2 regions of the Devosia sp. P3_B2 genome follow, and region 2 is predicted to be linked to the other one. Evidence: predicted binding sites of a transcription regulator. Region 2 holds the regulator's gene; the other holds the start of a gene.
What was found. Region 2 encodes HrcA, which represses chaperone genes, less so after heat shock. Its sites were predicted from a motif close to GTTAGCACTCNCNNNNNGNGAGTGCTAAC; they were not measured.
Positions count from the first base shown of each region.

Region 1: the regulator HrcA is predicted to act here: its motif matches at 2,758-2,786, upstream of AC1DV8_RS17230 (co-chaperone GroES).

Region 1 covers NZ_JBFUGO010000011.1:69,603-74,400, reverse strand. Annotated here, with positions in the region: gene bglA (beta-galactosidase BglA) at 1-525, opposite strand, end outside; gene groL (chaperonin GroEL) at 737-2,377, opposite strand; gene AC1DV8_RS17230 (co-chaperone GroES) at 2,434-2,721, opposite strand; gene AC1DV8_RS17225 (glycosyltransferase) at 2,996-4,147, shown strand; gene AC1DV8_RS17220 (hypothetical protein) at 4,138-4,323, shown strand; gene AC1DV8_RS17215 (sigma-54-dependent transcriptional regulator) at 4,330-4,798, opposite strand, start outside.
Region 2 covers NZ_JBFUGO010000006.1:58,726-63,523, forward strand. Annotated here, with positions in the region: gene AC1DV8_RS10470 (hypothetical protein) at 1-288, shown strand, start outside; gene AC1DV8_RS10475 (hypothetical protein) at 307-663, shown strand; gene AC1DV8_RS10480 (class I SAM-dependent DNA methyltransferase) at 675-1,418, opposite strand; gene grpE (nucleotide exchange factor GrpE) at 1,494-2,117, opposite strand; gene hrcA (heat-inducible transcriptional repressor HrcA) at 2,210-3,304, opposite strand; gene rph (ribonuclease PH) at 3,410-4,123, shown strand; gene AC1DV8_RS10500 (non-canonical purine NTP pyrophosphatase) at 4,123-4,791, shown strand; gene hemW (radical SAM family heme chaperone HemW) at 4,781-4,798, shown strand, end outside.

The DNA of each region.
Region 1 (4,798 bases), on a different contig from region 2:
GAAGTTGTGCATGTAGTACTGCATGCGCCGGCTGTCCCAGGTCCAGGCCGAGCCGCCGAAGATCGAGAGCCAGTTGTTGGGCGGCGTGCCGTCCGGGTTCGGATCGGCCCACACATACCAGTCGTGCCGCGGATTGGTCCGGTTCTGCCGGCTCTCGGCGAACCACGGATGCTTGTCCGAGGTGTGCGAGATCACCTGGTCGATGATCACCTTCAGCCCGCGCGAATGTGCCTTCTCCAGCAGCCGGTCGAAATCCCCGAGCGTGCCGAAGATCGGATCGACATCGCGGTAGTTGGAGACGTCGTAGCCAAAGTCCTTCATCGGCGAGGTGAAGAACGGGCTAAGCCAGATCGCATCCACCCCGAGATCGGCAACATAGTCCAGCCGCTCGGTGATCCCCACCAGGTCGCCAACCCCATCGCCGTTATGGTCCTGAAACGAGCGCGGATAGATCTGATAGATCACCGCCCCACGCCACCAATCCCTGTCGAGCGGCTGGTCGGGCACGGACTTCTGCTCCGTCATCGGCGGAACGGCCATCATCGGCGGCACAACGCTCATGGGTTACTCCTGGGTGGGCGGCGGGTGCGCAACGTGTGGCGCGGGGCGCGGGGCGGAGTCAATCGCGCGGATATGCGCAGCGGCCCTGCGCAAACCTCAAAACGAAAGGGCGGCCCATGCGGACCGCCCTCCCGTTCGTGACCTTTGGGAAAAGGTCGGATGTCGTTGCGTGGACTTAGAAGTCCATGCCACCCATGCCGCCCATGCCGCCGCCGCCCGGCATCGCCGGAGCCGCGTCCTTCGGCACTTCGGCGATCATCGCCTCGGTGGTGATCAGCAGCGAAGCAACCGAAGCCGCGTCCTGGAGGGCCGTGCGAACCACCTTCACCGGGTCGACCACGCCCATGGCAACCATGTCGCCATATTCGCCGGTCTGGGCGTTGTAGCCAAAGTTCGGGTTGGTGCTTTCGAGGATCTTGCCGACCACGACCGAGCCTTCATCGCCAGCATTGTTGGCGATCTGACGGACTGGCTCCTGGAGAGCGCGACGGACGAGAGCAATACCGGCCTGCTGGTCGGAATTCGCACCCTTGGCAGTGATGGCGTTCGAAGCGCGCAGCAGCGCGACGCCGCCGCCCGGCACGATGCCTTCTTCAACCGCGGCGCGGGTCGCGTTCAGCGCGTCGTCGACGCGGTCCTTGCGCTCCTTGACCTCGATTTCGGTCGAACCGCCGACCTTGATCACCGCAACACCGCCGGCGAGCTTGGCCAGACGTTCCTGCAGCTTTTCCTTGTCGTAGTCCGAAGTGGTCTCTTCGATCTGCGCCTTGATCTGGGCCACGCGGCCTTCGATGTCGGACTTCTGACCGGAGCCGTCGACGATCGTGGTGTTCTCCTTGGAGATTTCCACGCGCTTGGCAGTGCCGAGCATGTCGAGAGTGACGTTCTCGAGCTTGATGCCGAGATCTTCCGAGATCACCTGGCCGCCGGTGAGGACGGCGATGTCTTCGAGCATGGCCTTGCGGCGATCGCCGAACCCCGGAGCCTTGACGGCAGCGACCTTGAGGCCGCCACGGAGGCGGTTCACGACGAGCGTGGCCAGGGCCTCACCCTCGATGTCCTCGGCAACGATCAGCAGCGGACGCTGCGACTGCACCACGGCTTCGAGGATCGGCAGCATGGCCTGCAGGTTCGAGAGCTTCTTCTCGTGCAGCAGGATCACCGGATCCTCGAGCACCGCAACCATCTTCTCGGCATTGGTGACGAAGTACGGCGAGAGGTACCCGCGGTCGAACTGCATGCCCTCGACGACGTCGAGTTCAGTCTCGGCGGTCTTGGCTTCCTCGACGGTGATGACACCCTCGTTGCCGACCTTCTGCATCGCATTGGCAATCATCTCGCCGATGGCGGTTTCGCCGTTGGCGGAGATGGTGCCGACCTGCGCGACTTCGGCGTTCGAAGAAATGGTCTTCTTGGCCTTGCCGAGGTTGTCGACGACTTCCAGCACGGCCAGATCGATGCCGCGCTTCAGGTCCATCGGGTTCATGCCGGCAGCGACGAGCTTGACGCCCTCGTTGACGATGGCCTGGGCCAGCACGGTCGCGGTGGTGGTGCCGTCACCGGCAATGTCGTTGGTCTTCGAGGCAACAGCGCGCACCATCTGGGCGCCCATGTTCTCGAACTTGTCCTCGAGCTCGATTTCCTTGGCAACGGTGACGCCGTCCTTGGTGATGCGCGGGGCACCGAACGACTTGTCGATCACGACGTTACGGCCCTTCGGACCGAGCGTGACCTTCACTGCATTGGCGAGGATGTTGACGCCGCGGACCATCTTGTCGCGGGCATCGGTGGAGAACTTTACGTCTTTCGCAGCCATTGGAGGCGCTCCTTACGAGTTGAAAAGGGAGTGGTCGAAACCGGCGAAGCGCCTGGTTACGAGATCACGCCCATGATGTCGGATTCCTTCATGATCAGAAGGTCCTTGCCGTCGAGCTTCACCTCGGTGCCGCTCCACTTGCCGAACAGGATTCGGTCGCCGGCCTTGACGTCCAGCGCCACGACCTTGCCGCTCTCGTCACGGGCGCCGGGGCCGACGGCCTCGACGATACCCTCGGAGGGCTTTTCCTTGGCGGTATCGGGGATGATGATGCCGCCAGCCGATTTCTCTTCGCTGTCGACGCGCCGGACGACCACGCGGTCGTGCAGGGGACGGAAAGCCATTTTTGCTCCTATCAGCCTCTAAATGATTTCGCACCTGTTAGCACTCGTGATCGAGGAGTGCTAACGGCTGGGTGGGGATATAGGAGGGGCCCCGAAACGAGTCAAGGACGAGCGCAGCCATACGCTGGCGATGTGGCGACTATGCGACGAGCGCATGAAACAGGAGGCTTGCCGATGCGTTTGGGTGCGGACAGAAACCGTAAACCCGACCGATGGTAAGTTGCAAAGCGCCCGGCTTGGCGGTACCTGAGGCTGAAATTACCCCGGAGCAGACGTGACCGTCGTCCAATTCGATAGCCATACCCGCAAATCCCCGGAAGCCTGGATCGCCCCGCAACTGGCCGTCATCGTGCCCAGCTACAACGAGCGCGAGAACATCGCGCTGCTGTACGAGAAGGTCACTGCGGCGCTCGGCTCCATACCGTTCGAGTTCATCGTCGTCGACGACAACTCGCCCGACGGCACCCATGACCTGGTACGAGACATGGCGCGTCGGCACCCCAACGTGCGCGGCATCCATCGGCTCGGGCGGCGCGGCCTGAGCTCGGCCGTCATCGAGGGCATCCTCGCAAGTGCTGCGCCGTATTTCGCCGTCATCGACGCTGACCTCCAGCACGACGAGCGCATCCTGCCGCAGATGCTGGAGAAGGCCATTGCCGGCGACCACATCGTCGTCGGAACCCGGTATGACGGCCAGGGCAGCGTCGGTGAGGGACTTTCCAAGACTCGCGAGGCCGGCAGCCGCTTCGCCACCAAGCTCTCGAACGTCTTGACCGGCGAAACGCTCAGCGACCCGATGAGCGGCTTCTTCCTGATGCGCCGCGAGGTGTTCGACGAGGTGGCCCCTGCGCTCAGCGACGACGGATTCAAGATTCTGCTCGATATCATCGTCTCGGCGGGCCGGTTCCACGCTCTCCATGGCAAGCAGCTCAGGATAGGCGAGGTGCCCTATACCTTCCGCCCGCGCCATGCCGGCGAGAGCAAGATGAGCCCGATCATCGTCGTCCAGTTCCTGGGCCTGATCGTTTCGAAGCTCACCCGCGGCCTGTTGCCCACCAGCTTCCTGCTCTTCGGCCTCGTCGGCGGCTTCGGCGTCATCGTCCACATGGGGACGCTGTGGCTGACACACGAGCGGCTGGGTTTCAATTTCGTCTGGGCGCAGACGGCCGCGACCATCCTCGCCATGACCTTCAACTTCGTGCTCAACAACGAGCTGACCTACGCCAGCAAGAAGCTGCGCGGCTGGCGCTATCTCACCGGCATGCTGACCTTCTACGCCGTCTGTTCCATCGGCGCTCTGGCCAACGTCTCCGTCGCCAGCTGGATCTATGCCTATGACGGCTCGTTCTACCTCGCGGGCCTGCTCGGCGTGCTGATGAGCGTGGTCTTCAACTACTCTGTTACAAAGGTGTTCACATGGCGGTAAGCGCTGAACTCGAAATCAAGCTCCGCCGCACCGGTGGCGTCGGCCCCAATACCAAATGGACGTGGGAACTGATCGGCGCCGACGGCAAGGTGGCAAAGACCGGCACCGCGCTCGGCGAAGAGCACAAGGCCTTCGCAACCGCCAAGAAGTTCCGGGACAAGCTGACGAAGGCTTGAGGCGGGCTAAGCCGCGCCCTTCTTGCCTTCCAGTTCCGCCCACGCTTGTCGCTTGCGGTAGATCGTCGAGGGGCTGAGTTCGAGCGCCTGGGCGGCCAGCGCGATGTTGCCGCCGAAATTCTCGATCGCTTCCTCGATGATCCGCTGCTCCTGCTGCCACATCGGCAGCACGGTCTGGCGACGCGGCAACAGCGCTGGCTGCTGCTGAGGGGTGGCTACCGGCCCGTCGAGGTCGGCCTGCGCGAGCATCTCGGCGTCGATCTCGCCGCCGTCGAACATCACGACCAGCCGGTGGATCAGCGTTTCGAGCTGCCGCACGTTGCCCGGCCACTCCTGGGCCATCAACTGCGCCGCCGCCTCCGTCGTGAAGCCGGCGAAGCTCTTGCGCTCCTCGGCCGCGAAGCGGTCGAGGAAGTGTCGCGCCAGCACGGCGACATCCGATGCGCGCTGTCGCAATGGCGGCAGGTGGATCGGC
Region 2 (4,798 bases):
CCGTCACCTGCCGCCGACCGGCTGCTCTGGTGCGGCAGCGCCTTCTTCTGGCTCGCCACCGACGCCTACGATTCGGGCGAGGACGCCGAAGCCCAGCAATACGAGGCCTGGTCCGACGACCTCGCCGGCCGCGCCGACATGATGCTGGAAGCGGAAGGCAACGACGACAACGCCATCACCGCGCTGCGCGACGCCTATGACAGCCGCGTCGTCGACGAGATGGGCAAGCCCGGCGCGAAGTATGATGTGACGACGTGCCCGGACCTGGTGGTTTCGGCAGCGAACTGAACCATCGGGGGAATTCATATGCGCCTGGCCGTCCTAGCCGCCGTTTCCGTGGCTCTCCTGATTGCTGCCACTCCTTCACTTGCGAAGTCCGCGCCCAAGCAGACCGAACGCGCGCTCTATTGCGGTTACAGCTTCCTGCTCGAGGCCGCCGACCTGCGCGCAGCAGGCAAGAATGCGGCCGCCCGAAAGGTCAAGGAGGAGGGTGAGCTCGACATCAAGTTCGCGGTAGCGCGCCTCCACTGGGAGGATTTCTCTGAGGCGGAGATCAGCAAGCTGAAGCAGAAGTTCGAGACGCAGGTGGCCAAGGACCGAGCCAAGGGTAAGCTCAAGTTCCAGGGGGCCCAGTGCACCCCCGACGCAGTCATGAACGCCTGAGCCGCTACGCCCTACGCCGCTGTGCAAACACAGACCTGCCGCCGGCTGCCCGCCGTCAGTGCACCCCGGTTGAAATCCCCATACCGTTCCACTAGCCGCAGCCCGCCCGAGGCGAGCAGCAGCGGCAGCTCCTGCGGAAAGATCTGCCGTAGTTCGAGCGGGGTGTGGCGGAAATCCTTGCGGTCGACTGTGGACCAGTACCAGTCGGCGCGGCTCACCTGGGTGATCGGATCGTAGGCAATCGTCTCCTCAACGGTGACGTCACCTAGACGCGGGTGCGCGAACGTGCCCAGCAGCTCACGCCGCCCAGCCGGCAGGCTGAGCAGGCGCTGGCTCGGCACGAACACGTCGAATACCAGCCGCCCGCCCGGCGCAAGATGCTGGCGGATAGCCGAGAAGGCTCGGGCGAAGTCGGCGCGCGAGTGGAGGTGCATCAGCGAGTTGGCGGCAATAACGATCGCGTCGAAGTGCCGGCCGAGCACGAAATCACGCATGTCGAGCTGAAGGAACTCCGCCGACACACCGCGTTCGGTCGCGGCGGCTCGGGCCCGCGACAGCATGGTTTCGGACAGATCGCCCCCGGTCACCAGCGCTCCGCTTGCCGCCAGCGGCACTGTGAAGCGGCCCGACCCGCAGGCGAGTTCGAGCACGCGCTGCCCCGGTCCTCCTGCCGCTTCGACGTAGAAGCGCTCCATCGCGGCAACCGGCGGCGCCACGAGATCGTAGAGATCGGCGTCGTCGTAAAGGCTGTCCATCGCGCTCCTCCTTCGCAACCGGGCAACAAAAAAGGGCGCCGGAGCGCCCTTCTCGACATCACCAGAAAGGTGAGATCAAACGCTCTTGTCCACTGCGCCTTCGGCCGGGGCGCCGGTTGCGCCGCCGCCCTTGGCGACGCCGACCATGGCCGGGCGCAGCACGCGGTCGCCGATAGCGAAGCCGGCCTGCACCACCTGCACCACGGTGCCTTCCGGCCGCGACGGATCGGGGACCTCGAACATTGCCTGGTGCTTGTGCGGGTCGAACTTCTGGCCTTCCGCCTCGATCGGCTTGACGCCGTGCTTGGCGAGCAGCCGCTGCATCTCGCGCTCGGTCATCTCGATGCCTTCGATCAGCGAGCGGACCGTCGGGTCGGCGCTGTCGCGGGCCTCGGCCGGCAGCACCATCAGGGCGCGGCTCAGCGAATCGGTGGCCGTCAGCATATCGCGGGCGAACCCGGCGATGGCATAGGACCGCGTATCGCCGATCTCGCGCTCGGTGCGCTTACGCAAGTTCTCCATCTCCGCGATGGTGCGCAGCAGCTTGTCGCGCATGTCCTGGTTCTCGGCCTTCAGGGCCTCGATCGGATCGGGCGTCGCTGCCGTCTCGGCGGTCTTTTCGTCTGGCGTGTTGCCCTGGGTTTCGGTCGCGGTGGAAGCGGCCTTGTCGTCCTCGGGCTTGCTCGTATCGTCGTTCATTGGGACCTTGGATTTTGTCGCTGATCGCGTTTGCCCCGCATATCGGCCAATGAGCGATAAGATTCAAGCCTAGGAAAGGTTCCGGTACGGTCTCAGCCCTTCCGGGCCATCATGGCGGAGACGACATTGGCGGTATAATCCACCACCGGCACGATGCGCGCATAATTGAGCCGCGTCGGCCCGATGACGCCCAGGACGCCCACGACCTTCTGGTTTGCATCCTTGTACGGGCTGAGGATCACCGACGAGCCGGAGAGCGAGAACAGCTTGTTCTCCGAGCCGATGAAGATCTTCACCCCCTGCGCCGTCTCGGTATCGCCGAGCAGCTCGATCAGTCCATCGCGGCTTTCGAGTTCGTCGAACAGCTGGCGCACCCGGCTCAGTTCCTCGGACGCCATGGTGTCGTTGATGAGGTTGGCCCGGCCGCGCACGATCACCGTCGGTGGCGAAGCGCTGCCCGAGCCCGAGAGCGTCGCGAGCCCGGCATCCACCAGCTTGTGCGTCAGCTCGTCCAGCTCATGCACAGTGGCTTCGCGCTGCGCCTGCAGCGCCTTGCGGGTCTCGTTCAGCGTCTTGCCCACTGCAAAATGCGCCAGGTAGTTCGAGGCCTGCGTCAGCGCGCTTGCCGTCAGCCCCGGCGGCAGCGGCAGCACGCGGTTTTCCACCGAGCCATCCTCGCCCACCAGCACCACCATGGCGCGCTCGGCATCGAGCCGGATGAACTCGATGTGCTTCAGCACCAGGTCGGACTTTTGCGCGATCACCACGCCGGCGCCATGACTTAAGCCGCTGAGCAGCTGGCTCGCCTCGGTGAGCAGGTCCTCGACCTGCCCATGTACGGCCGGCCCCTGGAACTGCTTGGCGATCGCCGCCTTCTCGTCCTCGTTGACCGCGCCGACTTCCAGCATCGCGTCGACGAAGAACCGCAAGCCCTGCTGCGTCGGCAGCCGGCCGGCCGAGGTGTGCGGTGAGGCGATCAGCCCCAAATCCTCGAGATCGGCCATCACGTTGCGCACGGAAGCCGGGCTCAACCCGACGCTCAGCATCCGCGCCAGGTCGCGCGACGCCACCGGCGTGCCGGTGTCGAGATAGCGCTCCACCAACTTGCGGAAGATGTCCTGGCTGCGGGCGTTGAGCACTGCGAGCACGTCTTCGGGAGCTTTTGCGCGATCTGCCATGTTCACCATTTAGGCGGAAAGGCCTGTGTCGCCAAGCGACCGCTGCTTGTTCGGGGGGACGGTCAGGGTTAAGAGGCGGTTAACAGCATTTCCAAGAACGAGTGATTTGACCATATGCGCCCTTCCGGACGCCAGCCAGACCAGATGCGGGCCGTAACGCTCGAACGCAATGTCGCCCCCAAGGCCGAAGGCAGCTGCCTCGTCAGCTTCGGCTCGACCAAGGTGTTCGTCACCGCCTCGGTCGAAACCACGCTTCCCTCCTGGCGCCGCAGCTCCGGCATGGGCTGGGTCACCGCCGAGTACGGCATGCTGCCGCGCGCCACCGGCTCGCGCACCAAGCGCGAGGCTACTCAGGGCAAGCAGAGCGGGCGCACCCAGGAAATCCAGCGGCTGATCGGCCGCAGCCTCCGCGCCGTCGTCGACATGCAGGCACTGGGCGAGAATCAGATCACGCTGGACTGCGACGTGCTGGAGGCCGATGGCGGCACCCGCACCGCCTCGATCACCGGCGCCTATATCGCACTGGCCGACGCCATCAAGTGGCTCGAGGCCCGCGGTCTCACCAAGGGCCCGGTGCTGCGCGATTCGGTCGCCGCCATCTCCTGCGGCATCTATCGCGGCAGCCCGGTGCTCGATCTCGATTATCTCGAGGACGTCGAGGCCCACACCGACGCCAATTTCGTCATGACCGGCACCGGCAAGTTCGTCGAGATCCAGGGCACCGCCGAGCAGGCGCCGTTTAGCCGCGACGAGCTCAACAGCCTGATGGCGCTGGCCGAGCAGGGAATCGGCGAACTCACGGCCCTGCAGAAGGCGGCCCTTTCCTGATGGTGGCGAAGCTCACATTGCGGCGCGGCGACCGGCTGGTGCTGGCGACCCACAATGCGGGCAAGCTCGCCGAGTTCAAGGAACTGCTGGCGCCGTTCGGGCTCGACCTCGTGTCGGCCGGTGAACTCGGCCTGCCGGAACCGGAAGAGACTGGCACCACCTTCATCGAGAACGCCCGCATCAAGGCGCATGCCGCCGCGGCCGCTGCCAACAACATCGCGCTGGCCGACGATTCCGGCCTCTCGGTCAATGCCATCGGCGGTCAGCCCGGCGTCTACACCGCCAACTGGGCCGGCTCCAGCGCCCACGGCGGCCGCGACTACATGGTCGGCATGCGCCGCGTCGAGGACGCGCTGCAGGCCGTGGGCGCCACCACGCCGGGCGAACGCCGCGGTGCCTTCAACGCCACGCTCTGCCTCGCCCACCCGGATGGGCGCGAGGTGATCTACGAGGGCAAGGCCGAAGGCATGCTGGTCTGGCCGCCGCGTGGCGACAAGGGTTTCGGGTTCGATCCGGTCTTCATGCCCGACGGCTACGACATCACCTTCGGCGAGATGTCGTCCGAGGCCAAGCACTCCTGGTCGCCGGGCAAGGTTGGGTTGTCCCACCGCGCCCGCGCCTTCGCCAAGTTCGTCGACGATGCACTGGGAGGCGGCGTTGAGCACTGAAACCTTC